Regions from separate parts of the Sedimentibacter sp. B4 genome, predicted to be linked through region 1. Evidence: riboswitches for the same ligand, from Rfam matches in the RefSeq annotation. Region 1 holds a riboswitch; each other region holds the start of a gene.
What was found. A riboswitch is a leader RNA that binds a small molecule or an ion and turns the genes downstream of it on or off. The one in region 1 is predicted to bind thiamine pyrophosphate.

Region 1 (7,112 bases):
TCTTGTAGCGCCTTGAAGCAGTTTTTTAAACAATGTAGCAACCATTTCCATATGGCCCAGCTCTTCAGTGCCTATATCGGTCAATACTGCTTTTGTTTCATTCAGAGGCATGCTGAATCTTTGTGTGAGGTAGTTCATGCTTGCACTTGCTTCACCGTCAGCTCCGCCGTACTGGTTTAAAACAGCCTTGGCCATTCTTACATCTTTGTTGGAAACCCTTACAGGGTATTGTAGCTTTTTATCATAAACAAACATAATCTCTATTCATTCCTTTCTATTGAATTTTTACATTTCCCAAGGCCATGGGCTGTTTATATAACGCCATGTGTCGCCCATTTCTGTGTTCATGTTCATCATTGGTCCATATTCGGCTTCGTATGCTTCACGGTATTGCTTAAGATGTGTAGCATACTCGTGATGTCTGTAAAGGGCAACAGGATCATTTGGATGAGTGTCTAAATAAAGAGCAAGATCTAGTGCTGCAAAATGCAATTTTTGAATATCCAAGAGCATTGCTTGCTGCTGGCGGGACATTCCTTTATGTGATTCATAATTCATCATATTCTACACCCCTTCGTGAATGAATTCTAAATACGGAGTCACCAGGTCCGGATAGACTGTTCCTTGAACAAATGCTTCATTTATATTGTTAAAATATCTTGGGTTGATCTGATAAGGCACATAACCATACCCTACCATTGGGTTTTCTGGCATATATGGCACCATTGGTATATAGTTGTCATAATCTTTTCTAATCAAAATCTTCATTCCTTTCTAAAGAATATCTTCTATCGATAGATAGCTATAATTATATTATTCATTAAGAAGCGATAAGTGACTTGTTTGCTGAAATTGTATATACACATTTATATATCAAAAATCAAATAAAAAGGTTGAATATGAATTTAGAGGAAATACCATAATTGAAGATACTATTGGGGAATAATAGTAAGTAGGAGCTCTGGGTAATCCAGAGTTTTTTTTTTTTCAAGAAATAATTATAGGACGGGATAAATTTCCGTCCATGGTAGACCAATTTATATAAAACTATCTATGACAATGGTGGTTATTGTCTTCTTCCAAAGCGTCTTCAAGTAATTCTATTAAACACTCGAAAACACATTCGCAGTTATGATGACGATTTCGATTTCTGCCAGTACCAGCTACATCATTATTTCTATGATGACAATGATGATTATTTTCTTCAAGTGCGTCTTCAAGTAATTCTAGTAAACATTCAAAAACGCATTCACAATCACATCTTCTGCCAGTTGTATCTATGCCACAATATTTTATATAATTCTACATATATTTTGCAATTTGTGTCAAAATATATATTTTTACATATATTACTGTATTAAACTTTATAAATGTAATTCATAAATATTTGTTATATAAATTTTGAATGAAAGGAGCATATAATTTGAATAATGATTTTAATAATGATTATCCTATATACAACATGGATATCAATGATAATGATGTGAGTATGAGCAGATTTGATATGAGACGTGACTATGACTATGACAGAAGACGTGATTTTGACTATGACAGAAGAAGACGTGACTTTGACTTTGATAGAAGAAGATTTGACAGAAGAAGACGTGATTTTGATTTTGACTTTGACTTTCCATTATGGTTTTTTTTCTGGCGATTTTTCTTTTAACACAAGGTAGGCTGTTGTTTGGCAGGACAACAACCTACCTTGTATTTTTTTGTAAAAAGGCTGAAGTAATTTAACTATTGAAATTTGTGTTTAACGTGGTATAATATGACATACCAATAAAAGTAATTCGCTAGGGGAGCTTAAATGCTGAGAATTTACCCTCAAAACTTGATCCGGTTAGTACCGGCGAAAGGAAGACGACCGTAAAGCATAGTTTAGCCCCTCCCCGCGAAAAAGGGAGGTTTTTTTATGTCAGAAGAAGCATTACAATCATTTTTTGAATCTGTTCCAGGACAGGTTCTGACAGTAGCAACAATATTTTTGCTGTTGGTTTTAATAATGAGATCAAGCAAGAAAAAGAACGACGTGTCAGTGCTGGTTAAGTCTGCAATATTGATGGGAGTAGCATTTGTATTAAATCAAGTGACATTGTTTAGAATGCCTCAGGGAGGTTCAATAACTGCGTTTAGCATGTTTGCACTGTTTTTGGTAGGTTACTTGTTTGGACCAAGGCAGGGAATTCTTGCGGGAATGGCTTACGGCCTCTTGGATCTGGTTATCAATCCTTATGTTATTCACCCGATACAAATATTCATGGATTACCCTTTAGCTTTTGGAGCCATAGGAATTGGAGCAATACTGAGAGAGACAAAACAAGGAATGATTACAGGATACCTGGTTGGAGTTCTTGGAAGATACCTGGTAACTGTTGTTTCAGGAATCATATTCTGGGGAATGTATGCTGCGGAAGGGTTCAGTGCTGTGTCATGGTCATTTTTCTACAACATGACATACATGCTGCCAGAAGCTGTTGCAACAGTTGCAATTTTGTTGATTCCACAAGTAAGGCAGTTTTTTGAAAAATATAAACAGGAATAAAAAAATGACATATGGTATATGTCATTAGTTGTATGATGAAGTTAATTTAAACTTATTGAAGGCTAGACTGCGGGCGGACACGAGGTCCGCCCCTACAGATGGTAGTTTGTCAATAGCATGATGACATCTTTTACAGATGTCATTTTTATTTTTACTAGTTATTAATAAATCAGCTCGTATACATTGAGATCGGCACTTTTTCGAAGTCTTGCTATCATTGGGATTATTCTTGTGAAATGTCCTGAATTTTTGTGCGCTTCCAAGGCTTCGACACTTTCCCACTCTTCTATCATGGTTAAAATATCCTTGTTGTCCTTGTCTCTGAACAAATTGTAAGCTATGCATCCGTCTTCTTTTCTTGTTTCTTTCACCATTTCATCGTACAATGCAATTGCTTCGTCTGCTTTTCCTTCAAGATAAACACCTTTTGCCACTACTTTAATCATAATAACCTCCATAATATTTATTTTATGCATGCTCGTATTGGAGCTTGTATAGCTTGTAGTAAATTCCCTTGTAGGACAGCAGTTCCTGATGCGTTCCTTCTTCTCTTATTTCACCCTTGTGCATCACTATTATTTTACTTGAGTTTTGAACAGTGGAAAGTCTGTGTGCAACTATTAGGGTTGTTCTTCCTTTCATGAGCTTTTTCAAAGCATCCTGTATGAGAACTTCAGTTTCTGTGTCTATGTTTGCTGTTGCTTCATCAAGTATCAAAATGTCAGGCTTGAAGGCAAGAGTCCTTGCAAATGAAATCAGCTGCCTTTGACCGGCTGAAAATGCTGCACCGTTTTCTATTACATGCTCGTCGTATTTGTTGGGAAGCTTTGAGATGAAGCTGTGAGCATTTACGTATTTTGAAGCTTCAATTATTTCTTCATCTGTGATAGCTTCATTCTGAAGCCGTATGTTGCTTTTTATGTCTCCTGAAAACAGGAATACATCCTGCAGCATTTGTCCTATGTTTTTCCTCAGATCTGAAACCCTAATATCCTTAATATTTATTCCATCTATGAAAATATCTCCCTTTTGAATGTCATAATATCTGCATATAAGGTTTTGTATTGTTGTTTTGCCTGCTCCGGTAGCACCTACAAATGCAACACTTTCACCGGGATTTACCTTAAAGGACACATCTTTTAATATCCACTCGTCTTCCTTGTAGGAGAACCAAACATTTCTAAACTCGATACTTCCTTTGAAGCTCTCAACTTCAACTGCATTTTCGCTGTCAATTACTTCGGGAACTTCGTCCATGAGTCCAAAAATTCTTTCGGAAGCTGCCATTGCAGACTGGACTATGTTAAGCTGTTCCGCCAGTTCCTGTATTGGCTCGAAAAACTTGCTTATGTATCTCTGGAAAACAACTATGGTTCCTATGGATACGACGCCTTCCATTACCATTTTTCCTCCAAACCACAAAAGAATTGAAACGGCTGTTATGTTCATGAGGTAGTTTGTTGGATTGTATATGCTGAATGCAAAAAGTTGTTTTATGTTTTCTTTTCTGAGCTTTTCATTTTCAGATTTGAACTTGTGGAATATTTCATTTTCAACAGCAAATATCTGTACTATTTTCATGCCGGAAACATGTTCTGATATGAATGCATTTAATGCTGATATTTTGCTTCTTATTTCTCTGTATATTTTCTTTGAAGTGCTTTCAAAAACAAATGTGAACACTGCAATAAAAGGAATGACGGTAAAAGTCAGCAATGAAAGTTTCACGTTATATTTGAACATAGTAATTACCACGCCTATTAATACAAACAGACTTTTTAAAATGTTGACAATTACGCTGGTATACATTTCGTTTAATGCTTCTGTGTCATTGGTGACTCTTGTCACAATCCTTCCTATTGGGTTTTTGTTGAAGAAGCTTATGGAAAGAGCGTTTAAATGATTGAATATTTCCATTCTTATGTTGTAAATTATTTTTTGCCCTGCACGTGCAAGTATCATTGCCTGTGCATAACCAAGTACAAAAACAACCGCCACTGTGGACAAATACACTAAACTTATTTTTATAACTCCCTGTATGTTTGACTGCTGAGTTATTCCTGCATCCACTGTGTTTGCCTGGGTGCCTGAATAACGGGAAAGAAATTTATCCACCACATCCCCAATGAGCACCGGCTGGTAAAGTTCAACTGCAACTATTACAAATATTATTGCAATAGCCAGTACGAATTGCCAGATGTAAGGCTTTGCATACTTAAGAAGCCTCTTGGCAATATTTCTATCTATTTTTTTTGGTTTTTCAAAATCGTCGTTTTTCATCATAACCCCTACTCTTGTTCTTCCAGCATTTTTTCCAAAAGCTGTTTTTCGTAAATTGAATTATAAAGACCTGCTTGCTGAATTAGCTGCTGGTGACTTCCTGTTTCAACAATTTTACCTTCATCAAGCACAATGATGACATCAGCATTCTGAATGGTTGAAATTCTGTGGGCAATTATGATGTTTGTGCTGCCCTTTCTGTTTTCATTGATGTGCTTGAGTATTTTTTCTTCCGTGTCAGTATCAACAGCAGACACTGAATCATCTAGTATAAGTATTTCAGGATTTTTTATCAATGCTCTGGCTATTGATATTCTTTGCTTCTGGCCTCCGGAAACTGAAACTCCCTTCTCGCCAACAAGCGTTTCATAGCCGTGCTTAAACTCAATTATGTTGTCATGGACAACGGCACTTTTTGCAGCTTCGATGATTTTGTCCATATTGCCGGTTCTTGCTCCAAAGTCAATGTTGTTGGCAATAGTATCTGAAAACAAGAAATTGTCCTGAGGAACATATCCTATGTTTTTTCTAAGGACATTAAGAGGTATATCCAGGATGTCACTATCTCCTATGAACATTGTTCCTTTGTCAGGCTCGAAAATTCTAAGCATGAGGTTTACAAGAGTTGTTTTGCCGCTTCCGGTTCTTCCGATAATACCAAGGGTCTGTCCTTTTTGAACGCTGAAACTGATATTGCTTAATACATTTTTATCTGTGTCTGGATACTTGTAACTGAGGTTTTTTACATAGATGTTTCCGGTCAAATTGTCTAAAGCTGAAGTTGTTATGGAATCTGTGATTTCCACAGGCTCGTTGAGGATTCTTTCAACCCTCTCAAGTGAAGCAGCTCCTGTGTTGAAAAGATTTATTGTCATCCCTGTTGCCATCATTGGCCATACAAGCATTCCAAGGTATTGAATGAATGCAGAAAATTCTCCTATGGTTATTCTGCCCTTTATAGTGATATAGCCGCCGTATCCAATGGCCACAGCCAATGCAATGCCTGATATCATCTGCATGAAAGGATGCATGAGTGTTTGAATGACACTTAATTTTATATTTTTGTCATATGAATTCTTGTTCCACTTTTCAAAGGAACTGATGGACTTGTCTTCTTGTACAAATGATTTGATGACTTTAATACCAGACAGATTTTCCTGAACATAATTGGATAAGTCGGCAAATGACTCCTGTTTTTTTGTAAAACGGATTTGCAGTTCTCTTCCCATAAATCTGACAGAAATTGCAATAAGCAACAGCGGAATAACAGCTGCAACTGTAAGCAAGGGATCGATTTCAGTTACCATGTTGTAAATTGTGATTGAACCAAGTGCAACAACGTCAAACAAAGTTAGTATACCAGGGCCCAAGGCCATTCTTACTGCCTCAAGGTCGTTTGTCATGTGTGCCATGATTTCTCCTGTTCCGTGCTGATGATAAAACTTGGCAGACATTTTTTCAAGATGATTGAACATGTCATTTCTGATGTCTCTTTCAATGCTCCTGGATGTTCCAAATATGAAGTATCTCCACAAAATTCTTCCTGCATAGATTGTTCCTGCTATTGCAAATAGTTTTAATATAGAGCTTTTAATAAACGCAGCATCAAAGCTGCCAAGATCTACACCGTCGATTACTTCGCCGACAATTATGGGAACCCTTGTCTGTACAACATCCACAATCACCAGTGCTATTATTCCGAATATATAATTTAATAAGTACTTTTTGTAAAATGAGCGTATGTAACTGCTCTTCATGAGACCTGAAGGTCTGTTCTCTTTTGCTACTGTCTTCATTGCTTCCCCCAAAAATGATATATTTATATTATACTATTTTTAATTGTAATTCCTAGCACTTTTTACATTATTAAAGAAAAGCATCATTATTTTGAAATTTTTATTTATATTTTTAAATTTTATTGCTTTAAACTGCAATGCATTTCTTTATAAAACAAGGGGTTGAATTTACTTTTTCAATCAACGCTTTTAACTGCAAAATAAAAATTTTCGTAAACGCAAAATAAAAATTTTCATAAATGTAATTGACAACTTAATAAAAATATGGTAACATTGTCATTGTCGTGGGAGCTTAGCTCAGTTGGGAGAGCATCTGCCTTACAAGCAGGGGGTCATAGGTTCGAGCCCTATAGTTCCCATTCAAAGATGTTTTAAAAACATCTTTTTTTATTTTTTGAAACAGCAAGTATTGACAAATAACCTCAGGGAAAAAGTTTAATATAACAAATAATTTGAATATCAAAATATTTTTGTTGTATTTTATTTATGAA
Region 2 (12,817 bases), on a different contig from region 1:
ATCTACAATTGAAATGAACTATGAAGGTGATTTTGCAAAATTAAAAATTTCTACTGAAAGCATATTAAATTATTTAAATGAAGATATGACACAGATTAATCAAGCATCTGAACAAGTTGCAAGCGGAGCTGATCAAGTTTCCAGTGGTGCACAAGCATTGTCTCAAGGAGCAACGGAACAAGCAAGTTCTGTAGAAGAATTATCAGCAACATTAAATGAGATATCCGATAATGTAAAAAGTAATGCTCAAAATTCTGAAAATGCAAGAACAAGGGCTATAAACTTAAGAAACGAAATAGCAAAAAGTAATGTCCAAATGCAAGACATGATAAAAGCCATGGATGAAATTAATAATTCATCAAATCAAATTGGTAAAATAATAAAAGCAATAGAGGATATAGCTTTCCAAACAAATATATTAGCTTTAAATGCAGCTGTTGAAGCAGCCAGGGCCGGTTCTGCCGGAAAAGGCTTTGCAGTTGTTGCTGACGAAGTTAGGAATTTAGCATCTAAGAGTGCAACTGCAGCTATGGATACTACTTCTTTGATCGAGCAATCTATACAGGCAGTAAAAAATGGAAAAAAATTAGCTGATGAAACAGCAAATTCCTTATCAATAGTGGTAGAAGGAGGGGAATATCTTACAAATGTTGTTGAGGAAATTTCAAGAGCATCTGAAGCCCAAGCTACTTCAATAGGTGAAGTAACTATGGGAATTGAGCAAGTATCTGCAGTTGTTCAAAACAATTCAGCTACTGCTGAAGAAAGTGCTGCAGCAAGTGAAGAATTATCAGGACAAGCGCAGATTTTAAAAGATTTAGTTGGCAAGTATACGCTTAAATCTAATAAAGCAAAAATTTCGAAACTAACGGAAAAAAATAATGATAGAATAGAAAATAGAAATATTATATGTGGATGTTCTAATCTTACTGAAAAAGATTTAATAAATGCAGTAAATAGTGGCGCCACAACATTTGAAGAAGTTCAGCAAATAACTAAAGTTAGTACAGGTTGCGGTAAGTGTAAAGGTAGTAATGAAAAACTAGTTAATAATTTAATACTTAAGAAAAAAATAGATGAAAATCAAGTAGTATGCGGGTGTTACAATGTAAAAGTTCAAGATATGATTCAAGCGATTAAAAAAGGAGCAAGATCATTTGAAGAAGTTCAAAAAGTTACAAAAGCCGGTACTGGATGCGGCGGGTGTGTTGAAAGCAATAAAGTATTAGTTGATGAACTTTTAGCAAAATATTAATTTGATTATATAATTTAAAAAGTTATCAGGTATAACGACATCTATCTAAAGCTGAATTAGCAGGTGGAATTATCCTTATTGCAATGGGAATTAAAATTTTGTTAGGACATATATAAAGGAATTATAATACCATAACATTCTTTATTAAAGGGTACAACTTAAAAATTGTAGATAGTGCAGTTATACATGTTTGTTGTACCCTCTTATCTTGCTTAATTTCATTACTATATTAAACATTAAAACACAAGATTATAGCACTTTAAGTATTAGTAAAAATCATAATTTCCTAATACTAGCTCAAAACTATTGCAAACTAAAAAGACACCAACCTGTTGCAGTCAGTGCCTTTCTTCAATTGGTTAATTACATATTGCTTACTTCTTCGTGCTCATGTGCTTCTTTATATTTTAAGCGAGTAGCTTTACCTCCCCGAATCTTAAGGGGTAGAACGGTATTAATACTATGTTTAAATTTCAATACTCTCAAAGGTATCTTAGACATTTTTATTAATACCGTTTGATACTGCTTATTATAAAAATTTGCCCACAATTTGCCCGAAGTCGTTTTTAAATTTATACTTATATTGTGATTTTTATTCTTTATCCACTGTTATATTATAAAGTATTTTCAATACGTTATCTCCTTAGTAATGCTTTAAATTAGTAATACGGTATTAATTTGTTGTATTTGTGTAACTAATATGGCGTTATTACACCACTTAAGTTTACTGCAAATACTTCGGGTACTAAGGTAAAACAAAGGGAATTTTTAAAGACTTGCATATATTTTGGAAGATGTGTAAAATAAGGTAAGAGTATAATGTAAAAAGCATTTCTAATATCAAAAAAGGTGGTATTTATAATGAAGAAATATATTTATGCTATGTGTATTTTTTTGTTAATAGTAATTAATTTTACTGGATGTAAAAGTATTAATACAAACACCCCAGCTGATGTAAGCGTAGATTCTGATGAAAAAAGTAATGAAGATAGCAATGAAGATGATGAAGATATGACTGAAGATAGTAATGAAGATAAGAATAAAGATATGAATGAACAAAGCACAGATATTTCTGAAAATAATCTTATACCACTAGAAGAAGCAACGCCTGAACAGCTAAGCTTAATTAATATTAACAAAATTATAAATGGTCATCAGATTAGTTTTAATTTAGGTGACACATATATTTCATCCAATTCTGCATATTTTAATGAGTATAACGATTTTGTAAGAAACTCTACAAAAATACTATATTGCGAAGGATACGACGATAAATACAACACTGAGAATATCCAATTAAGTATAGAAAAAGAATATTACAATAATTTTCAATCTTTTGAAACTCCCCTTACTATCAGACAACTTTCACCATATGCTACTTTCAACGGTTACAATGAAGCCTCAGAAATAATTAAAGTTGAGAGCTTTAACTTTGGTTATGATATGTGGCAAGTTACCTTCAATGCATTTATAAAAAGAAATGATGACGGTAAAACCTTTAATATAATAATTGATCCTGCTTATATGTATGGAATACCTGTTTATCATGACAAAGATGATTTGTGTAAGTTCAATATTAATGGTTTGAATATAAAAGCTGATACGCTGGAATTTAATTGTGAAATTGATATAGATATGACGGGACAAAATACAAAAGAAAATATTGATAGTTTCAATGATGTAGATACTGATTATATATATGCAACAATAGAGGCTGATTGTTTATTGGTAAATTATAAAATAAGCCCAAACAAAACGGAGTATTTAAATAAGGGAATATTAACAAAATGTACTCCTGTAAGTGGAGACACCACCAAAATTTTAACAAATTCTACAGATTTAGATTTTAGTGCAGAAAACAAAGATCCAAATATGAAAATAATATATGATTTATTAATATCTAATATAGATACTATAATAAATGAAAAAACTGTTGGAGTTGTATTATTGGATTTAGATTTTGACACATTTCCGGAGTTGTTAGTTTCCAGACAAACCAGCTATACTGATTTTAGCGGCGTTTCTCAAAATGCTGTTGATGTAGAAATATATAGAATTAATGATAATGAATTAAAATATATTGATACCATATATAATTATCATAGAATTGTTGGAAATTTAAGCAATGTAATTGCTGTAAAAACATTAGATGATGGCTCAAAAGTATGGTTTAATATGTCATATAAAAACAGGCAAAATAATAAAATCGAGGATACAGATTATTTATTTACCTTAAAAGAAGATAATTTGATATTTACGGAGGCTTTTAGAGCAGAAATTATTAAGGATCCTGATGACGCAGAGAAAACAATTACTGATTATTATTATTTCGGTGAAAAGATGGAGTTTGAAGAAAGTACTGAATATCTTGAAGAAAGAGGAGATACTATACCACTTTACACATGGAACGGTATAACATATGCATATGGCAGATGGGCTTTCTTTGGATATTTAAAGCAGGATTATTGTGAAGATATGATAGACAGCACCTTTAACCTGTATTCTGACTGGATTGCAAATTTAGCCGAATATGATGTCGTATCTCAAAAAGAGCTGAGCACAAGGATGATACATCATGAATTGGCTTACTTGGTTGATGCATATTATTTAGGCGAATACAGCCCGAAAACCTATGACTATTATTTTGAATTTTTAGGCGGCTTTGCAAAACCTGTTATATATCTTTACCCTGAGAAAGAAACAGAAGTTTCTATTAACATAGAGCTGGATGGTGCCTTAACATGTACATATCCAACATATGAAAATGGTTGGGAAGTAATCGCCAGACCTGACGGAACATTGATTAATAAGGATGATGGCAGAGAGTATTCATACTTATATTGGGAAGGTATAGGTGAAAGCTCCTGGGATATGTCAAAAGGTTTTGTAGTAAAAGGAGCAGATACTATACAATTTTTACAGGAAAAATTAGAGTATGTGGGATTGACTCCTAAAGAACTGAATGAATTTATTGTTTATTGGCTTCCACATATGCAAAATAACAAATATAATTTAATCACATTCCAGACAGATATTTATGAAAACAGTGCTAAACTGAATATAAGTCCACAACCAGATAGTATTTTAAGAGTTTTTATGGTATATAAAGCATTAGACGAGTTTACAGAAGTGCAGGAGCCTGTATTAGACACATTTGAAAGGAACGGATTTGCGGTTATTGAATGGGGAGGAACAGAACTTAAATAGGATATATACATTTTTAGGACTTTTTTTAGAAAACACATTATTTCTATACTTTACATTTTTTTATTAAAGAAATTCAACAAATACAAAAGACACCAACATGTTGCAGTCAGTGCCTTTCTTCAATTGGTTAATTACATATTGCTTACTTCTTCGTGCTCATGTGCTTCTTTATATTTTAAGCGAGTAGCTTTACCTCCCCTAATGTGGCGTTCAGACTTATTTTTTAGCAAAACTCTTTTAACTTCGCTTGCAGCTGGAGGGTTCAATTTGGGAAGACGTTCTGTAACATCCTTATGGACTGTGCTTTTGCTGACACCGAATTTTTTTGCTGTCTGTCTTACAGTAGATTCAGTACTTATTATAAATTCCGCAATTTCCATGGCTCTCCGTTCTATGTAATCTTTCATGTTTAACCCCCTTTGGCTATACCGTCTTATTACATTTTTATGCGTTAATGTCTTTGTTAGAACATTATTTTGTTATTGAACAGTAATATAGTCCATGGGGTTAACATTTTTACCGTCAACAATCAATTCGAAATGCAGATGAGCTCCGTCAGCTGATTCAACGCTTACGGTTTTTCCTACATTTCCTATTGTTTGTCCTTGTTTAACAGAATCACCAACAGCCACGGTTGAAGAAACCAAGTTGTTGTATAATGTTTTAACATTGTTTCCATGGTCAATAATAACCTCTGTGCCTGTAATCTCTGAGTTATTTACAGCTTCAACAGTTCCTGCAAATGCAGATTCAATCATCAATGTGTCCTTTGGCTTGATATCAACGCCGTTATGTACTCTCCATTCTCCAATTGCTTCATAATATACAAGGTCATTCAAAGTAAATTCCCTGATTATTTCACCTGCCAATGGCAATTTCATTGTTTTTAAGTCAAGGCTTTTTGCTTCCTGCTCATCATCTTTATCATTGCCGGCATTTTCATAATCTTCAATCACACCTTCAATATAATCCTCATATGGGTCTACATTGGCACCTATGTTTTCGTCTTCTGTTTCATTTTCTGCCAAATCATTTCCTTTATCTGAATTTGGATTTGATGTATATCTCCAAATTATTGCAGTTGATAAAAGTACAATACAAAGTGCAATTATAAAGAAACTTGTATCCCTGTTCTTGAGTCTAATAAAGAAATTTTTCATTTTCGCCTGAGCGTTTTTTAATCTGTTGTTCTTCATGTAAACCTCCTGTTTTATCTTCTTTATTATCTTCACATAGTGTGTCCCATTTTTTTTATTTAATACAAAATTGTTCTAATTTTTTTTTACGCTCATAAAATGTTATGAAACTTATGATAAAGGGGTAGATATTATGTTAAACCGAATTATTTATGCTGCTGTTATATTTACAATGCTTCTGACAGTTCCAAACATTTCTCTGGCTGTGTTGGAGAATAAATTTGATATTAAAGATGCGGCTGCAACAGTAGATACCAAAAGCAGCAATGAAGGCAATGAAACAAAAGGATCACAAAATGGTGATGATGAAGAGATACTTGAAACTTACAGCATTGAAGAACCTGAGCTCATTAAAGTGTACAACGTAAAAACAAATGATGTTATGGTTATTGATTTTGAGGATTACCTCAAGGGAGTTGTGGCTTCAGAAATGCCTGCCGAATTCAACATTGAAGCGCTGAAGGCACAGGTAATTACAGCAAGAACATATCTATTGTACAGAATGAAGAAATATCCTGAAGGACAGCCTGAACACACGGATGCTCCCATATGCTCGGGAACCCACTGCCAGGTGTGGACATCAAAGGAGGATCTCATTGCATCCCACGATGACGGCTGGTATGATACATCTTGGGGGAAAATTGAAGAATCTGTAAATTCAACAAGAGGACAGATTTTAACTTACGAAGGCAAAATTATTGAGCCTTTGTTTCATTCTGCCAGCGGAGGAAGAACTGAAAATTCAGAGGATGTTTTTTCTGCTTCTGTTCCATACTTAAGAAGTGTTGAAAGTCCTTATGAAAGCGAAGCTCCAAAACTTCATGCTTCTGTCAAGGTGACAGTCAGCGACTTTATAAACAAAATTGAATCCGTTTATGGAGACTTAGGGCTCACAAAAGACAACCTTGATGATATGATAGTGCTTGGAGAGGTCAGTGAAGGCGGAAAAATAAAGACATTGTTGGTTAATGGTGCTGAAATCACAGGACGTGAAATGCGTTCAATTTTTGGTCTTAATTCTACAAACTTCAGTTTCATTCAGACAGGAAATGAAATAGAAATTGTAACAACAGGTTACGGACACGGTGTAGGAATGAGCCAGTGGGGTGCTGATGGGATGGCCGAAGAAGGTTATAATTACAAGGAAATCTTAAAACATTACTACACAGGAGTTGAAATTGTAAGTATGAAGTAAAGAAATTAAGAATTAAGAGTTAAGAGTTAAGAATTTTATGTATATCAGGTCAGTTTGTTTTGCATATGTGTACGAGAATTAAAATCGCATGATTATTTAATATAATTTATTATGTACAACACAATTTTAATATGATATCATGATGTGTAACAAAAATGATTAACCAGAAAGGATTATACCATGATATTTATAAATGATACAGCATACGATGAATTCAAGGCATTGCTTGATGAGGCAAATGTTGATTCATACAACATAAGAATAGGAATTGACAACTATGCATGCAGCGGCCCTGTATTTGGAATATCAGTGAGCGAAGCTACTGATGGGGATGATGTTGAAACAATCAAAGAAGTCACTTTCATTGCAGAAAAATCACTGATTGAACAATTTGGAGGATTCATAATTGTTTCAAGCGAAGAAAACAACGGATACGGTGTAGGTCTTAAACCGGTCGTTCAGCCTCAGTCAGGCTGCAGCGGATGCGGCGGCGGATGCCACTAAACAATTAAGAATTAAGAGTTAAGAATTAAAAATGATTGAAGCTAACGGATTACCGTTAGCTTTTTTTATTTATTATATGAATTATGAGATGTACAGCAACAATCCGGGAGGACAGTAGTCCGCCCCTACAAAATGGGATTTTAAGTTCATTGCAAATGCCGATATTATCAGTCTGTAACCACTCATTACAAAAACCAGCAACAAAAAAGACTTGTGCGAGCACAAATCTTTATTATTATTGTTTATTAGTCTGCTACGTATGGCATTAAAGCAATAGTTCTTGCTCTTTTAATTGCTCTTGTTACCATTCTCTGGTGTTTAGCACAAGCACCTGTGATTCTTCTTGGTAATATTTTACCTCTTTCAGTTGTATATTTCTTTAACTTTCCAAGGTCTTTATAATCTATATGTGTAGCTTTTTCCTGGCAGAACTGGCACACTTTCTTGCGTGGTCTTCTTTTGTTGCCCATTCTGTCATTTCTGTCGCCTCTATCTTCTCTAGAGTTGTTTCCGCCTTGTCTTGAACTCATTTATATTTCCTCCTTCCGTAATATTCTATTCATTAAAATGGGATATCTTCATCATCTACTGGTTGGAAAATGTCATTGTCTTCATCTGGGAATCCATCGAAAAAGCTGCTATCTGGCTGAACCGGTCTTCCCTGTTGCGGTGATGATGATTGGCCTTTTCCTGCGCCAACAAATTCTATTCTATCTGCTACGATATCGGTTGTATATCTTTTTTCGCCTGACTGTGTAGTGTAACTGCCTGTTGAAATTCTGCCGTGAACTGCACATTGGCTTCCTTTTGCAAGGTAGTTTGCACAATTTTCAGCTTGTTTTCCGAATACAGTTATACCTATAAAATCCGCGGTCTGTTTTCCTTGAGATGTCGCTTCTTGTTTCTTATCTCTTGACATTTCTCTGTCTACAGCTAAAGTGAATTTTGCTACAGCCATACCTGTTGAAGGTATGAATCTCAGTTCCGGATCTCTGGCTAGTCTTCCAATTAATACAACACTATTCATATTTTATCCTCTTTTATATAGTTTCTATTCTTCTACTGTTATCATGTGTCTAACAAAGTTATCGCTGATTTTACAAATTCTGTCTATTTCATTAACAGCATCTGCTTCTGATGTAAAGTCAACGAATACATAATAACCTTCTCTTTTTTTGTCGATTTCATAAGCAAGTCTTCTCTGACCCCACTCATTAACCTTTTCGATTGTTCCTTGTCTTTCAGTTATTATGTTTTTTACTTTTTCGATTTCAGCGTTTCTTACATCTTCTTCTAAATTAGCAAGTAGAATGAATGCGCCTTCATATTTTCTCATCATTTGAGTCACCTCCCTTTGGACTTTGGCCCCTGTACTCCCAGGAGCAAGGATAGCGAATATATTATAGCATTGGAGAAAATTTAATACAAGCATTTTTTTGAATTTTTCCAAATTAATTTTAATTACATAAATCATTGACTAGTTTATACTTAAGTGCTAAGATTAATACAATTAAATATTTCGGGAGCTTTTGAAGGCTGAGAGGAAACATTGGTTTCGACCGTACCTGATTTGGATAATGCCAACGTAGGGAACATTGCAATGATACTATTGTATTAGCATATAGCGCACTTCACAAGCAGGTGCGCTTTTTATTTTACATTTTTGTCAGATGCAGCAGGTAATACTCTGATTCAGACCAAAATATTTAAAATGAAATTTGGAGGTTTTTATGTCAAATTCTAAGAAATTAGCCCAGGCAGGAATTTTAATTGCCGTGGGTGTGGTGTGTTCAACATTTTCAATTCCCATTGGAGCAGCAAAAGTTTTTCCAGTGCAGCATTTCATCAACGTTCTTGCAGGTGTTACTCTTGGACCTTTTTACGGCATCAGCATGGCTTTTGTAACATCTCTGCTCCGTGTAATGATGGGTACAGGAAGTCTTCTGGCTTTCCCCGGAAGCATGTGCGGAGCATTCTTATGCGGCACGCTTTACAAGCATACTGAAAAAACATCCCTTGCTTTTTTCGGTGAAATAGTGGGAACAGGAATAATAGGAGCATTGCTGGCTTATCCTGTAGCATCTCTTGTAATGGGGCGTGAGGCTGCATTATTTGGTTTTATTGTTCCCTTTGGAATAAGTTCTGTTGCAGGTGCAGGGATTTCTTTAGTTTTTATAACAGCTTTGAAAAAAACCGGATTACAAATAATTGGAGGTATTAAATGAAAAATTACAGCACACAAATGGAAGCAGCAAAAAATGGAATCATAACTTCTGAAATGGAAGTAGTTGCAGAAAAGGAAAATATGAGCGCCGAGAAAATAAGAGAACTTGTAGCCATTGGAAGGGTTGCTATACCTGCTAACATAAATCACAAATCCCTGAGTCCCGAGGGTATAGGCGAAGGTCTTAAAACAAAAGTAAATGTAAATCTTGGTGTTTCAGGTGACTGCGCGAATTATGAAAAAGAATTTGAAAAGGTTAAAATGTCCATTGACTTCGGTGCAGAAGCAATAATGGACCTGAGTAACTACGGCAAGACAAACACATTCAGAAGGCAGCTCATAGATTATTCTCCTGCGATGATTGGAACTGTACCCATGTATGATGCCATCGGATATCTGGAAAAAGACCTTCTGGAAATAAAGGCAGAAGACTTTCTGAGAGTTATTGAAGCTCATGCTGTTGAAGGTGTTGATTTCATGACTATTCATGCAGGATTAAACAAGAGGTCAATTGAAAGCTTCAAGCGCTCAAAACGACTTACAAACATTGTTTCAAGAGGAGGTTCACTGATTTTCGCTTGGATGGAAATGACGGGAAATGAAAATCCATTCTACGAACACTACGATGAGCTGCTGGACATATTGTACAAATATGATGTAACCATAAGCCTTGGGGATGCACTGAGGCCGGGAAGCATTAACGATTCAACGGATGCAGGACAAATTTCAGAACTCATTGAAATTGGACACCTTACAAAAAGAGCTTGGGACAAAAATGTGCAGGTACTGGTTGAGGGGCCTGGACACATGGCATTAAATGAAATTGCAGCAAACATGCAGCTTCAGAAAAGACTTTGTCACGGTGCTCCATTTTACGTTCTTGGGCCAATTGTTACAGACATTGCTCCCGGTTATGATCACATAACATCAGCCATCGGCGGAGCTGTTGCTGCTGCAAACGGAGCAGACTTTCTGTGCTATGTCACTCCTGCAGAACACTTGAGGCTTCCCGATGTTAATGATGTAAAAGAAGGAATAATAGCCTCAAAAATTGCTGCCCATGCTGCAGATATAGCAAAAGGAATTCCTAATGCCAGAGACATAGACAACAAAATGAGCGATGCGAGAAGAAGAATCGACTGGGAGGAGATGTTTTCTTACGCCATAGACAAAAAAAAGGCAAGGGAATATTTTGAAAGTACACCTCCTGCTGACAGACACAGCTGTTCAATGTGCGGGAAAATGTGCGCCATGAGGACAACAAACAAAATATTAAACGGCGAGAAAGTTGAATTTTCAAACTAATATTATAAAAGGAGGCATCATCTTGTTTTCTAACGCTCTAAAAAAAATAAAAGAAACATGTCCTCTGGTTCACAACATAACAAACTACGTTACGGTTAATGACTGTGCCAATGTTCTCTTGTCCCTTGGTGCTTCACCCATAATGGCAGATGATGAGCAAGAGGTTGAAGAAATAACATCCATGAGCAGCGCACTTGTCATAAACATAGGAACCTTGAACTCCCGCACTGTACAGTCAATGATACTTGCAGGAAAAAAGGCAAATGAAATGAACATCCCTGTTGTACTTGATCCTGTTGGTGCCGGAGCCTCAAATCTAAGAACAGAAACTACGTTCAGGCTGCTCAAAGAAATTAAATTTGCAGCAATCAGGGGAAATATCTCAGAAATAAAAACTATTGGGAGTTTAAGCAGCGCAACAAGGGGCGTCGATGCTGACAATTCTGACAGCATTACCCAAGAAAAAATTTCTGATACTGCTGAATTTGCCAAAAAGCTTTCCATTGCAACAGGAGCAGTCATATCCATAACAGGAGCAATTGACATAGTTTCAAACAGAGAAAAATCATACATCATTAAAAACGGTCATCCCATGATGAGTAAAATTTCAGGAACAGGATGTATGCTTTCTTCCATAACAGGCGCATTTGCTGCATCAGGTGATAATATTCTGGATTCCTGTGCTGCTGCTGTGTGTGCCATGGGCATATGCGGTGAGGTAGCTTATGAAAAAATCATGAAATCTGGCAGCGGAACATCTTCATTTAAAATGCATCTAATTGATTACATGGGAATCATGGATGACAATGTGCTCGAAGGGAGGGCCAAAATTGAAATTAGATAGAAATTCAATGGTTCTTTATGCAATAACTGGACGCACATGGCTTGGAGACAAAAAACTTTCTGAAGTTGTGGAACAAGCCATACTTGGCGGAGCAACATTTGTACAGCTCAGGGAAAAAAATGTGAGTTATGATGAATTTGTTCAGCTGGCAAGAGAAGTAAAATCTGTAACTGACAAGTACAATGTTCCTTTTGTAATAAACGACAATGTTGAAGTTGCCCTAAGAGTTGATGCCGACGGTGTTCACATAGGACAGGGCGACGGTTCTGTTAAATCAGCAAGAGACATGCTTGGTAGACATAAAATTATAGGCGTTTCTGCAAAAAATGCCCATGCAGCAGTTTCAGCCCAGCTTGAAGGAGCTGATTACATAGGTGCAGGTTCTGTTTTTTCAACTTCAACTAAACTTGATGCAGAAAATATAAATCTTGATATATTGAAAGAAATAACCTCTTCTGTGAGCATTCCAGTTGTGGCAATAGGCGGAATTAACAAGGGCAATGTGCTTAATCTTTCCGGATGCGGCATTGATGGAATTTGTGCAATATCAGCAATCTTTGGACAGGAAGATGTAAGGGAAGCTGCTTCAGAACTATTTAAACTGTCTGAACAGACAATTGGAGGGTACTGATGAGAAAAATACTTGCCATTGCCGGATCTGACTGCAGCGGCGGCGCAGGAATACAGGCTGACCTCAAGACAATAACAAGCCATAAAATGTACGGCATGAGTGTAATAACAGCCCTTACTGCTCAAAACACAACGGGTGTATTCGGAGTCATGGAATCCACCCCTGATTTTGCAGCAAAACAGCTTGATGCCGTTTTTTCTGATATTTATCCGGATGCTGTTAAAATTGGAATGGTTTCAAGCAAAAAACTTATTGAGATAATAGCTGAAAAACTCATAGAATACAAAGCAAAAAACATTGTTCTTGACCCGGTAATGATTTCAACCAGCGGGAGCAAACTTTTAAATGATGATTCAATTGAAACACTCAAATATAAACTAATGCCTCTGGCAGACATAATAACACCAAATATTCCAGAAGCTGAATGTCTTTCAGGAATTAAAATTAAAAACAAGC
Region 3 (12,817 bases), on a different contig from region 1:
TTATTTCATTTGTGGTTCTGTTTTTTGTTTTGATTAACTATGAAAAAACATAGGTACTAATAAATTTCATAATGTATTTACTTATATAAATGGCTTTGATACATTTTAGAATATTGCTATGAATCAAAATGAAAAAGCCGTATAATTTAAGAGTTAATATTTTGGTAAGGATGAGGATTCCTTCCATGTTTTTCGCCAATGAGGCAGGTGTTTTGTTAGAAGGATGAAATATGTTTGTCCATAATTCTGACTGTTTCATAAAGTTAAATCTTGCCTGCACAAAATCTGTCCTAGCTGAGGGGCTGAAAAGAATATGTGATGCTGTAAATAAAGATGAATAAAGCGATGTTTTTTCCGGAATATTTTCAAAATGATGTATCTATTGTCAAAGAGATAAAATAGTTGTATTATATAAAAAAGATTTCAAGGAGGTATTTTATGGAAATAAGATTTTCTGATAGGGCAAGTGGTTTAAAGGCTTCTGAAATAAGAGAGCTTCTTAAATTAACAGAAATGCCTGAAATAATTTCATTTGCAGGCGGTCTTCCGGCAAAGGAATTATTTCCAATAGAAAAAATAAAAGAAGTAATGCTGGAAGTTATGGACAAAGATGGTACCGCTGCATTACAGTACGGCCCTACAGAGGGATATAGACCTCTTAGAGAAATAGTTGCAACAGAGAGGATGTCAACTGCACACATGAATCTTACTGCAGATGATGTGATCATAACCACAGGTTCACAGCAGGGCCTTGAGTTTTCGGCAAAACTGTTTCTGAACAAGGGTGATACAGTAATTTGCGAAAGTCCAAGTTATCTGGGAGCCATAAATGCATTCAAGGCTTATGAACCAAGGTTTGTTGAAGTTGAAATGGATGAAAATGGCATGATAATGTCAGAGCTGGAAAAGGCTTTAAAGGATAATCTGGATGCAAAAATGATTTATACAATTCCTGATTTTCAGAATCCAACAGGCATTACAATGTCTGATGACAGAAGAAAAAGAATAGCTGAATTAGCATCTGAGTACAAAATTCCTGTAATCGAAGACAATCCATATGGAGAGCTTATATATGAAGGAGAAGTTCATCCTGCTATTAAGAGTTTTGATAAAGATGGATGGGTAGTGTTCCTTGGCACATTCTCAAAAACCTTTACTCCAGGTTTGAGACTGGGATGGATATGTGCTTCCCCTGAAATCCTCAATAAGTATGTGCTTATAAAACAAGGAGCTGATTTACAGTCAAGCTCACTTGACCAGAGAATTGCTGCAGCATTCATGCAGAAGTACAATCTGAATGAACATATAGAAAAAATCAGAGAAGTTTACGGAAAACGAAGAACTTTAATGCTTGAAAGTATGGATAAGTATTTTCCTGAAGGAGTAAAACATACAAATCCATATGGCGGACTGTTTACATGGGTTGAATTAAGAAAAGATCTGGATGCAGCTTTAATAATGGAAGAATGTATAAAAGAAAATGTTGCTTATGTTCCCGGAGGGAGTTTCTTCCCAAACAGCGCCCGCAAGAATTTTTTCAGGGTTAATTATTCATGCATGCCTGAAGAAAAAATTGTCGAGGGTATAAAAAGGCTGGGAAAAGTTTTAAGCATATACTACTAGATCATATAAAAACGGCTGTGGATTATTGTCCACAGCCGCATATGTTTGAAATCTTTATATCCATTGAAAATTTTGTTACACCGTCCATGTGTTCATAGATTTCTGTAATCAATTTTAAAATCTTGCTTTTCTCACCTCTGACGAAAGTTGAAAGAACTCCAACACTGTTTTCAAGTCCTGAACCGTTTATAATATCCAGAACTTCTTTTACATCGTCCATATAATTATCACTTACTATGGGGGTGAATGTTAATTGACATGAAGCTACTTTTTCCAAAGGGCACATATGTAACCTCCAACAGCAGTACCTGCTAATTCATTTTCTTTTTCGTAATTGTAATCCTCTTCAGGGGAAAGGGGTGATACGAAGAGACATTGACCAGAATCAGCAAGTTTTTCTTTGTTCCAGCTTTTCATATCATCCAGGGTTTTAAATTTAGCATATTCAAATACTGTGTTTTTCCTGAATGATTCATCCTGATACAATTTTCCCCAGCTGCTGTTGCTTGAAATGGTCCCAATCAATACTTGTCCGCCATCTTTTACAACATTTAACATTCCTTCAAGGGCATTTGGAGCATCCTCATCATCAACAAATTCAAAGGCAGCCATGGAAAATACTGCATCAAATTCATTTTCTTTAAATTTCAAATCATTTAAATCCATGTGTAAAAACTTGATATCTAGATTTTCTGCTTCTGCTTTTTTGCGTGCATTTTCTAGCATGTTGTCTGAAATATCAATTCCCATAACATCACAGCCCATTTTTGCAAGCTTTATGCTGAAGTTTCCTGTTCCGCAGCCAACGTCTAAAACTTTCATTCCTTTTTCAACTTGTATCATTTTAAAAGCAAGTTCTGTTTCAACTGTATCTACAAAGCTTCCTTTTTTATCTGTATACCATGCATCATAATCAGATGCAACATTATCAAATATAGCCATAAATTTTACTCCTAATTTTTTTGTTTACTCAAGACTCTTAATAATGTGTTTTTTATAATTCATAAAATTTTCGCTAACAATGAAATCCTTATGTCTAGGTTTTGTTTCTTCAATTATTATTTCCTCTGTAATTTTACCGGGTTTGCCTGCAATAATATAAATCCTGTCAGACAGCAATATTGCTTCATCAATATCGTGAGTAATAAGAAATGTGGAAAGTTTTATTTGCTCCATCACCTGCAGATACCATTGATGCATATTGCCCTTTGTAATGTTGTCCAGTGCACTGAAAGGTTCATCCAGCAATGCAACCTGGTTTGAAAAAAGATATGTCCTGAGCAGAGCTGCTCTTTGCCTCATTCCACCTGAAAGCTGTTTAGGATATTTATTTTCAGTACCTGACAAACCAAACTCTTCAAAATATTTGGCTGTGTATTCCCTTGCTTTTGATTTTTTCTCTCCCCTTATAATCAAGGGGAGAGATACATTGTCAATTATAGTTTTATAAGGAAGAAGCAGATCCTTTTGCAGCATGTAACTTACATTGCCTGTTGTACCTGTAATGTTTTTGCCGTCAAGTTCAACTGTGCCGCCATCAGGCATTACAAGACCCGATATTACATTAAATAATGTTGTTTTCCCAACACCACTAACTCCTAAAATGCTGACAATTTCACCTTGTCTCAATTCTATGGAAATATCATCTATTATTCTAGAACCGTCATAAAAAACGGTTATATTTTTAGTAGTTAGTTTATTCATAATTTTCCTCTAATCCTTTTTATTATTTACTTATTCAGGAAGGTATTCATTAGTAAATCCTGTGCCTTCAGGAATTCCATTTTCAACTAATTTGTTTTCAAACAGCCATCCGTAGAAACTGTCCCATCTGTCCTGATCTATATATCCCCATTTTTCTGCATCTGCAATATATTGATCAGCAAGCCATTTTTGACTTTCAACAACTATTTCAGGATTTAATTCAGGAGCTGCCTCTAACAATATTTGAGCAGCTTCTTCAGGATTTTCTATTGCAAATTCATATCCTTGTTTTATGGCAGTCAATGCTTTTTTAACAGTTTCAGAATTTTCCTGTGCATATTCAGTGTTTGTAATCAAAACTGGGCAGTAGTAATCCAGCTCCTTGCCATAATCTGCAAAATTCAGGTAATTAGTATCCAACCCCTTAACTTTTGTTGCTATACCATCCCATGCATAAAATACCCACACAGTATCAATATCAGTTTGCAATGCAGTAATAACGTCAGTTACTGTGCTTGGCACCATTTCAATTTCATCAAAGTTTCCACCGTCATCTTCAACTATTTTTTTAATGATTGCCTTTTCTATTGGCATATCCCATGTTGCATAGTTGTATCCTGCCATTTTAGCAGGGGAGTCAATTCCGTCTTCTTTCAATGAAATAATACCTGAAGTGTTGTGCTGAATTAATGCAGCAACTGCTGTAACAGGCATTGAGTTTGCAGAAGCAAAGTTTGGCGCCAGACTGTCCTGGAAGCTTACTCCAAATTCGGCTCCGCCTCCGCCAACCAAAGCTACAGCTCCGTCTTCAGGTGGCTGCATGATTTCAACTTCAAGACCTTGTTCTGCAAAATAACCATTTGCTTGAGCAACATATAAACCTGTATGGTTTGTATTAGGTGTCCAGTCCAGTACTATTCTTACTTTTTCATTTGTTTCTTTGTCTGAATTTTGTGGTTCATTTGCACTACATGATGTGAACATAAACAATGAAAGCACCACCATAACAATCAGATAAAAAGATGTTCTTTTTATATTTTTCATTTTTATTTTCCTTTCAAAACTTGTTTCGATTAATTTTAATAATTTTCTTTTTTTGTATTTTCCCATGGCATTGAAGCTTTTTTTAGAAATGATACTGCAAACATCAATATTAAGCTTATTGCTGAAATAAAGAATATTACAGCAAACATTTTATCAAAAGAATAAGATTTTCTTACCCTTGTCATATAAACTCCAAGTCCAGTGAAACCTCCCAGCCATTCAGAAACAACGGCTCCCACAACAGAATAAGAAACTGAAATTCTTAATCCTGAGAAAAACTGATTTAATGCACTGGGCAATTTAATATGTATGAAACATTGAAGTCTGTTTGCTCCCATTGCCTTCAACAAGTTTATTGCATCAGTGTCAGCAGATTTAAATCCTTCCAACAAACTTACAGCTATGGGGAAGAATGTTGTAATAACAATTAATGTAATTTTAGGCAAAATGCCATAACCCAGCCACAACACCAAAAGAGGAGCAATGGCTACAGTAGGAACCGTCTGTGTCATAACCATGATGGGATAGACAGATTTGTAAAAAAAGTTGAACCTGTCCATTAAAACAGCTATAACAAATCCAAGCAAAGTTCCTATGGTTAAACCTAAAAATGCTTCAGTTAATGTTGCCTGTGCATGCTCCATCAGCAATGGAAAATCATTGACAAATGCCATTACTACATCAACAGGAGAAGGAAGCATATACTTTGGCACAACTCCCGTAGAAGACAACAGCTGCCAAACAATCAAAATGACAACTATTGCAAAAAACGGAGATATTTTATTGATGATGTTTTGTAACTTTTTTTTCAATAGTAAGCACACCACCATCCGGAGCAAAACTAATTTTTACATAGGCAGATACCTTTGGAGCTCCTGCTTTTACTGCTACTAATTGACAGTTCTTTATAATTTCCATCAACTGGTCATAATCTCCTTCAATTGCTGTTTCACTTGGTCCCACATAGTAGTTTAATCCCGTGCTCTTAATATAAGCAATTACTTCATCTACAATACGGATAACCTCTTCATCTGAATTTACGTGTGGTAATACTTGAATAGCTACATTTGCTTGCATAAAGCCCTCCTAGAATTTAGTATTGGTAAAATAAAAACCTCTCCCGGTAATGGAAGAGGTTGTAATCCTAAAGGTATACGCCAATATATACAATCCCTACGCCAGCATTACCTGGATCAGGTTCCAAACAGTTTTTACTGTTTTAGGGTTTTGAACATTGGAGTAGTTCTTTTCTCAGCCTAATTCATTAAGCTCCCCTGCAGGATAGATATTATCACATCAGTACATCATTGTCAATGATTCGCTAGAAATTATTAAATATATTATATTACTACAATATATTGCCTTAATACAGTTTTATTTGACATTGTTTTTCTCAACTTTATTAATTTAGTAACGATAAATCCTTATATAAAAGCTTTTCAATAACTTGTCTGACCAAGACAGATGCATTAACTAGAAGCACTTTTTTATAAATCAATATTTATAATGTTATAACTTTATAAATATATGGAAATATTTGCAATATTAGGGTATTATTGTTTTGATAAGCAGAAAATATTATTGTTGCATATTTGTAGAAAAATGTTACATAAAGTTTTAGAGATTTTAACACAACTTTCCAAGAATACCCCCCACCTCTAAATTACCTTGTTCATCTTAGTGAAAATGTAAGGTGGCGGGATGAACGGAGGAGAACCATTAGAAGTGGTGAAAAGATACTAAAACTTAAATCAAAAGAATCACTAAAATGACCAATAAATAAAAAAACAACATATTGCAAATGAAGCAGAAGGAAATCATATGAAAACAACTATAAATAAAATCAATGTACCAAGTGACAGAAGGATTATTGTTACGAGTGATGTTCATGGTCACTACAAGCATCTTAAAAACCTGCTTGAAAAGGTAAATTTTTCGGAGAAAGATATACTCTTCATTATTGGTGATATTATTGAAAAAGGTCCGGAAAGTTTAAAGACACTTAGATATGTTATGGATATTTGTAAAAAATATACGGTGTACATCCTAATGGGTAATGTAGATGCGTGGCGCCTTACTATGTTTGAAGATGACGATGCTGAAAGTAACGAGGAGCTCTTAGACTATATAATATATATGAAAGAACGTTGGGGTGGCTGTTTTTTTTCGGATATGTGCGATGAATTAAATTTTTGTATAAGCTCCCCTTCGGATATACCGGAAGCAAAACTAAGAATTAGCAAAAGCTTCAATGACGAATTTGAATTTCTTCGTTCCCTTCCAACAATAATAGAAACACAAAATTTTATATTTGTCCACGGTGGACTGCCGACTGCCGATATTGATTCTCTCGTTGGTGACGATGCATTTAATGTTCTAAAAAACGATGCCTTTATAAATAAAAACTTATACTTTCCCAAATATGTTATAGTCGGTCATTGGCCGGTCACTTTATATGGGGACAAGATAGCATGCTCAAATCCGATTGTAAATCATAATCAAAAAATCATCAGTATTGATGGTGGTTGCGGATTAAAGCGTGATGGTCAACTCAATGCATTAATTATACCCGACATCAATTCTGCTGATTTTACTTTTTCAAGCTATGATGACTTTCCTATCGACATCGCAATGACATCACAAGAGGAGTCTGCAAATTCAGTAAACATCCGCTATACAGATAATAAAATCAAGATTCTCGAGAAAGGTAATGAATTTTCATATGCACAACATATAACCACGGGGTATTGCTTCTATATACTTAATAGTTATATATACAGCTATAGTGAGAATTCAGCATGCGATGATTATACAGACTATTGTTTACCTGTGAAAGTAGGAGATGAGCTTTCAGTTATTCAAAAAACTTCCAGAGGCTACTTGGTAAAAAAGGATGGTATCAGCGGATGGTATAGAGGCAAGCTAAAGAATGACATATAATAGATAGCATATCACATTTTAAATTATATGTAACATTAGAATAGAGATAAGAGAAGATGAATTATAATATATATATAACAAGAGAAATATTTCATGATATTAGTTTAGCTGTAACAGTCTGAATTTTTAATTTATTGTAATAAAATTGAGTGAGATTAAACTTGATAAGCCATGGAGGTTACAATGAAGAAACTTGTTATATTTGGTATGATGCTAATGTTTTTGATAACATCATGTTCTATTAATACGCCTAAAACCAACAATGATAGTACTGATAACAATGTAGAAGAAAATGTAGTAGAAATAGACAGATCAGAATATTTAACCGGCGAAATAATTACCGATGGTAATTATGAAATTTCATCTGGCGGAATAGGCTGTATTTGTTTTGTTCCTGATAAAGAAAGTAGAGAAATAATTAAAGATAAATACAGCACTAATGACTTGTACTATTTAAATGATGAAAGTTATTTTATATATTATGATAATTTATCAGTCACAGAAAATTTGCCAAAAGATTTAGGAATTTATAAGGTAAAAGTTAAATTTGACTTAAAGAATATTTATAATTACGACAGATTCAATTTAATTGACATAACACTGGTTGATAATATAGGTACAATTTTATATGAGGGCAAAAGTTATGAAACAAATGATTTGGATTTAGATGTTAAAGTTAAAGACAGAGTTTTAGGACTTATTGTTGATTCAGTAGACAAATTTGGAGATGAGGGATTTAGAGTAGGCTTTTGCGGTGAAATAGAGACAGAAGGCTATTATAATATTTTTTACGGTGAACTGCACGGCAGAAATTTAGGAATTATATACTATGATGAAAAATATGAAAAATACGTTCCAATGATGATGGGAGAGAGCAATAATAAACAATTATTTTATTTTGTTGATAATAAAGATTTATTCGGTCAATTAGAGGATTATTCATCCTTTGGCAGAGGAAAATTTAGAATCTCAAATTTTCATATAGTTTATAAACATGGTATGGGAAGAGAGCCTTCAGAAATATTAACGGAAATTGTGTCTTTAGATGAAGGCTATAAAAATATGTTTGAAATAACAGATAAAGCTGAAACAAATGTAAATGGCTATAATGACAACTTTGCAATTGTTTCTATTCCAGCAGAATATGATGAAAATAATTATGCGAAATCTTTTGATTATTATTATATAAATAAAAATATCTCTAAAAAAGTGCATTTGTTAACAACTGAAGACAATTATTTTTTAGGTGATGTTATCAGTGAAACAGAATTTGTTTTAAAATCAGAAGGATATGATGAAAAGGCCGGCGCTTACGGTGTTCTTAATGAAATCAAATGTAAAATTACAGACCAGGGTGCAGTGCTGACTTACCCAACCATAGCTGAAAATGAAAAAATTGATAAATTTAATTTAAGTGCTATTGATGACAATTATAATCGAATAGCTACTGATGGAAATTACATTTATTATATTGATATGAAGACAAATTATATAAATAGAATTAGGTTAGATGGTACCGGCAATGAAACTATATCTAAACAAAAATGTTATGAATTATATTACTATAATGGAAAATTGTATTTTCAAGGATATAAACAGTTAAATTCTTGGATTTCTTGCATTGACACAGATGGAGGAAACTATCAAATCATTTATGGCGATAGGGAGAAGCTGATAAATAATTTCATAATCCATGATGATATAATTTATATGACAGTATTTGTTGAAGAACAAGAAGCAGGCTACGCCTATGGCTTTTATAAATATAACTTATTAAATGGTGAAATGGAAACATTTGATGATAGCATTGCTTTACCTCAATCGCCTGGTTTACGGTTAATTAATGATAAGATATATTATGGAGTAAATAATAAAATCAGAGAATATAACATTAATACAGGTACTATAACAGAGTACAATACTGTTATTTATAATATTCAAGAATATAATAATTGGATTTATACATATTCGTGGTCTTCTATTAGAAAGCATTCAACTGATAATATAAGTGAATATGACGAAATCTTTGAAATTGATGAGGGATTCTTTCTCAGGAAAATCAGTATAATAGATGACTTAATATTCTTTACATATTGCCATGATTATACCAAAGAAGATAAGAGTGGTATTTATGTAGATGTAATGAATATTGATGGAACTAATCGTAAAAATTTGTTCTACTTTGATTATTCAACATTAGGACATTATACCTTTGATACTATTTATGTATTAAATGATAAATTGTTTGTTATTTCAAGGGACAATGAATATCCAATATTTAAAGTGTTTGATTTTGAAGGTAATGAACTTTGGAGTTTATAAAAACAAATTAAGTGTTTTTTAATTAAATTTATTCAGATAGCGCATATAGATTGTTTGCTGTTTGCTTAATTTATTTATAAATTATAAAAAATTTCTATTGGATACAAAAAAGATACATTTATATGTTATTATGTATTCGGGGGTGTAAACATGATATTTAAACTTCTTTTAGTTGAAGATGATCCAGAAATAAGGGAAATCATTACAGATTACTTCATAGTAAAAAGCGATGGTTTATTTGATATAAATAATGCTGAAACTGGAATTGATGGTCAATTAAATTGTATGAACAACGAATATGATTTGGTTCTTTTAGATGTCATGCTGCCAGAAGTTGATGGGTTTACAATTTGCAGAGAGTTAAGAAAAACAAGCGATGTGCCTATTATATTCATTACTGCGAGGCATAGCGAAAATGACAGGCTTTATGGATATCAGCTGGGATGTGACGACTATGTAACCAAACCTTTTTCTCTTGCAGAGCTGTATGCGAAAGTAACTGCATTACTGAGACGTTCAAAAGGCATGGTAAGAAAAGGAATAATGAATGCAGGATGTATAAAATTAGATCCGTATCGATGTACTGCATATGTAAATGAGGATGAAGTGATACTTGCTCCCATAGAATTTGCAATTTTAAAAATTCTAATGGAGAATAGCGGTAAAGTAGTTAGCCGAGATAGTCTTATTATTAGAATCTGGGGATGTGATTTTGATGGTAATGACAGAGTGGTAGATAATCATGTAAAAAAACTGCGTAATGCCTTAGGCAGTGCTTCTGCTCAAATAAAAACTGTATTTAAAAAAGGATACAAACTGGAGGTAGACAATGAATAAGAATAATACAAAGCGCTTAGTCTATTTGCGCATTTTTATTGCATTTTTGGCTACTTACCTGGTGTTGATGATAGGTTTTACAGCATTTCTTGTATCTTTGGAAAAGGAAGCTGCAGGGAAAGAATTCGGAAATAGAGCTCCGCAAATCAGTGATAGAGTAGAGGAAATTTTAAATAATTATATTGACGATGATAAACAAATTATAGATTTAGCCAAAGTAAAAAAGGAATTTGTTAATAGATCACCTGTATATTTACTAGATGATGCTGAAGTTGCAATATTTACAAGTGATTATAAACTTGTTTATAGTACATATAATACGAAGGATTATTGGAAATGTATTTATACAGAATTTGAAGATGGAAAAGAATCATTCAATAATGTTGGGTTATTAAAACTAGATGATTGGTTTAGCGAAGAAGAAACAAAAGAACTTGAAAGTTATTTGTATGCTAAACCTAAGGTAGAAAAGGTTGGAGACCTTTCCGGATATTCAGTACATATAGATGGTTTTTGGATGGATAATGAAATGATTATTCCACATAGTATATCTGTCTCACGTATGCGTGCTAGTGAGTTTGATGAAGAAGGAAATGTAACTGCAAGTAGCGGATCAGTAACAAAAGGGAATTTCTACATCAAAGATTTTAATAATTCTAAGAATTTGCCATATTATGAAATGGGCAATATCATTCCAGAGGATAATGAAAATATAAACATTAAAACTCAAGATGAACTTCGTAAAATGGTAACAGATGAATCAAATATAATTAATTATTTGGAACAGTTGAAAAAGTGGTTGCCTACTTCGCTTAAACCAGTTGAAAGAGTAAATATGCTAACCTATCGCTACTATTTAGTAGTGCCTTATCAAAATTCAATTCGGGTATTGAGTGATCAGAGCTTATACAGTGAATTCTATACTGCTGTCGGTATTGACATTAACATATGGGAGCGCATCTCTTCTACATTAGCATATGTTTGGACTTCATGCTTAGTAATATTTATAATTGCAGCATATATCCTTTCGAGGCAATCTTATAAAATATACTTGAAACAAGAGGAACTTGATAATCAGCGCAAAGAAATGACTAATGCTCTTGCTCATGATTTAAAAACTCCATTGAGCATTATTTCAGGCTATGCTCAGAATTTACAAGAAGACATTCATACTGAAAAAAGAGAGCATTATGCCAGCCACATTCAATCGAATATCTTTCGTATGGATAAAATTATAAAAGAGATGTTGGAAATGTCTAAATTAGATTCTGAACCATTTGAAATTATTTTTGAAAGTGTATCTTTGAATGAGATTAGCAGTGGAATTATTAATCGATACAAAAATATATGTGATGAGAAATCAATAACAACTAATATTGTGGGAGATGCTGTTGTAAAAGCAGACAAAGCTTTGATAGAGAGGGTTATCGATAACTTTTTTGTTAATGCTCTTGATAATATGAATGATGGTGGAAAAATTCAGATATTAATAAATGATGATACATTTGAAATCTATAATAGCGGCAGCTATATACCAGAAGAAATTATTGACGATATTTGGCTTCCTTATAAAAAAGGTAATGCAGAACGAAGCAATACAAAAGGTTCAGGTCTAGGACTTTCAATTGTACGCACAATATTAGAATTGCACAAGTTTACATATGGTGTAAATAACAAAAAAGATGGTGTTACATTTTGGTTTAAATTTAAGTAATATTATTAAACATAATTTTTATGTAGTGAATGGTTGGGAGTAAGTGTTAATTATAAATAAAAAAACATGATCCACATATGACGGTTGGAAGAATATCTTCAATGGATTTACTTGATAACGCATTTGATGATGTAAAAAACTATAAAGATAAATTTAGTACTGTGGTCAAAGAGATATCAGTTGAAATGATCGGCGATCATGAAGAATCAATTATCATAATAGAACATGAGCTAAATGGGTAGTTATATGAAAACTTTAGAAAAAATAGTTGAATCAGAAAAATATATTCCAATTATGTATTTAAATTATCAATTAACTTCATATATCTGCATACACATAACCCAGAAGTAGCAAGTATTTACAGCTAATTAGGATTTTCAGTCGGAATATTTAAGTCATGGTGGGCAATTAAAGGAAAACTACCTGAATGGTGCCAACAATAAATCTAAGATTGGAGTCAACAATATGAAAAATATAACACAAAGGCCATTTATGATTCTTTCAGATTTTATGGCAATATATCAGTTTATGATTGATATTTATGAAAAAGATTGGAGAAATGGAGTTCCAGCTCCATTTTTTGAATATGCGCTTTCTTCTGATTGGTCAGATAAGACAATGAGTCACAGGAAT

Region 2: it holds a riboswitch for thiamine pyrophosphate, as region 1 does, so the genes downstream of both, thiW (energy coupling factor transporter S component ThiW) here and thiT (energy-coupled thiamine transporter ThiT) in region 1, are expected to answer to the same signal.
Region 3: it holds a riboswitch for thiamine pyrophosphate, as region 1 does, so the genes downstream of both, BN358_RS09650 (thiamine-binding protein) here and thiT (energy-coupled thiamine transporter ThiT) in region 1, are expected to answer to the same signal.

Annotation. Positions count from the first base shown of each region.
Region 1 covers NZ_CANG01000957.1:16,175-23,286, reverse strand. Annotated here, with positions in the region: partial or broken gene BN358_RS19720 (manganese catalase family protein) at 1-255, opposite strand, end outside; gene BN358_RS19715 (spore coat protein CotJB) at 286-561, opposite strand; gene BN358_RS24815 (spore coat associated protein CotJA) at 565-759, opposite strand; gene BN358_RS19710 (hypothetical protein) at 1,424-1,666, shown strand; TPP riboswitch at 1,789-1,879, shown strand; gene thiT (energy-coupled thiamine transporter ThiT) at 1,916-2,545, shown strand; gene BN358_RS19700 (putative quinol monooxygenase) at 2,707-2,991, opposite strand; gene BN358_RS19695 (ABC transporter ATP-binding protein) at 3,014-4,828, opposite strand; gene BN358_RS19690 (ABC transporter ATP-binding protein) at 4,834-6,621, opposite strand; tRNA gene BN358_RS19685 (tRNA-Val) at 6,908-6,980, shown strand.
Region 2 covers NZ_CANG01000019.1:104,644-117,460, forward strand. Annotated here, with positions in the region: gene BN358_RS03915 (methyl-accepting chemotaxis protein) at 1-1,255, shown strand, start outside; gene BN358_RS27435 (hypothetical protein) at 2,117-4,462, shown strand; gene spoIIID (sporulation transcriptional regulator SpoIIID) at 4,594-4,869, opposite strand; gene BN358_RS22225 (M23 family metallopeptidase) at 4,942-5,658, opposite strand; gene spoIID (stage II sporulation protein D) at 5,792-6,853, shown strand; gene BN358_RS03940 (HesB-like protein) at 7,034-7,357, shown strand; gene rpsR (30S ribosomal protein S18) at 7,603-7,827, opposite strand; gene BN358_RS03950 (single-stranded DNA-binding protein) at 7,920-8,384, opposite strand; gene rpsF (30S ribosomal protein S6) at 8,409-8,696, opposite strand; TPP riboswitch at 8,867-8,966, shown strand; gene thiW (energy coupling factor transporter S component ThiW) at 9,088-9,582, shown strand; gene thiC (phosphomethylpyrimidine synthase ThiC) at 9,579-10,886, shown strand; gene thiM (hydroxyethylthiazole kinase) at 10,909-11,730, shown strand; gene thiE (thiamine phosphate synthase) at 11,717-12,361, shown strand; gene thiD (bifunctional hydroxymethylpyrimidine kinase/phosphomethylpyrimidine kinase) at 12,361-12,817, shown strand, end outside.
Region 3 covers NZ_CANG01000046.1:76,674-89,490, reverse strand. Annotated here, with positions in the region: partial or broken gene BN358_RS27515 (aminotransferase) at 177-341, shown strand; gene BN358_RS09680 (PLP-dependent aminotransferase family protein) at 439-1,623, shown strand; gene BN358_RS09675 (YkoF family thiamine/hydroxymethylpyrimidine-binding protein) at 1,646-1,909, opposite strand; gene BN358_RS09670 (class I SAM-dependent methyltransferase) at 1,888-2,565, opposite strand; gene BN358_RS09665 (ABC transporter ATP-binding protein) at 2,590-3,327, opposite strand; gene BN358_RS09660 (ABC transporter substrate-binding protein) at 3,358-4,371, opposite strand; gene BN358_RS09655 (ABC transporter permease) at 4,407-5,183, opposite strand; gene BN358_RS09650 (thiamine-binding protein) at 5,152-5,448, opposite strand; TPP riboswitch at 5,525-5,655, opposite strand; gene BN358_RS09645 (metallophosphoesterase) at 6,193-7,311, shown strand; gene BN358_RS09640 (DUF5050 domain-containing protein) at 7,495-9,633, shown strand; gene BN358_RS09635 (response regulator transcription factor) at 9,784-10,470, shown strand; gene BN358_RS09630 (sensor histidine kinase KdpD) at 10,463-12,184, shown strand; gene BN358_RS09625 (GNAT family N-acetyltransferase) at 12,650-12,817, shown strand, end outside.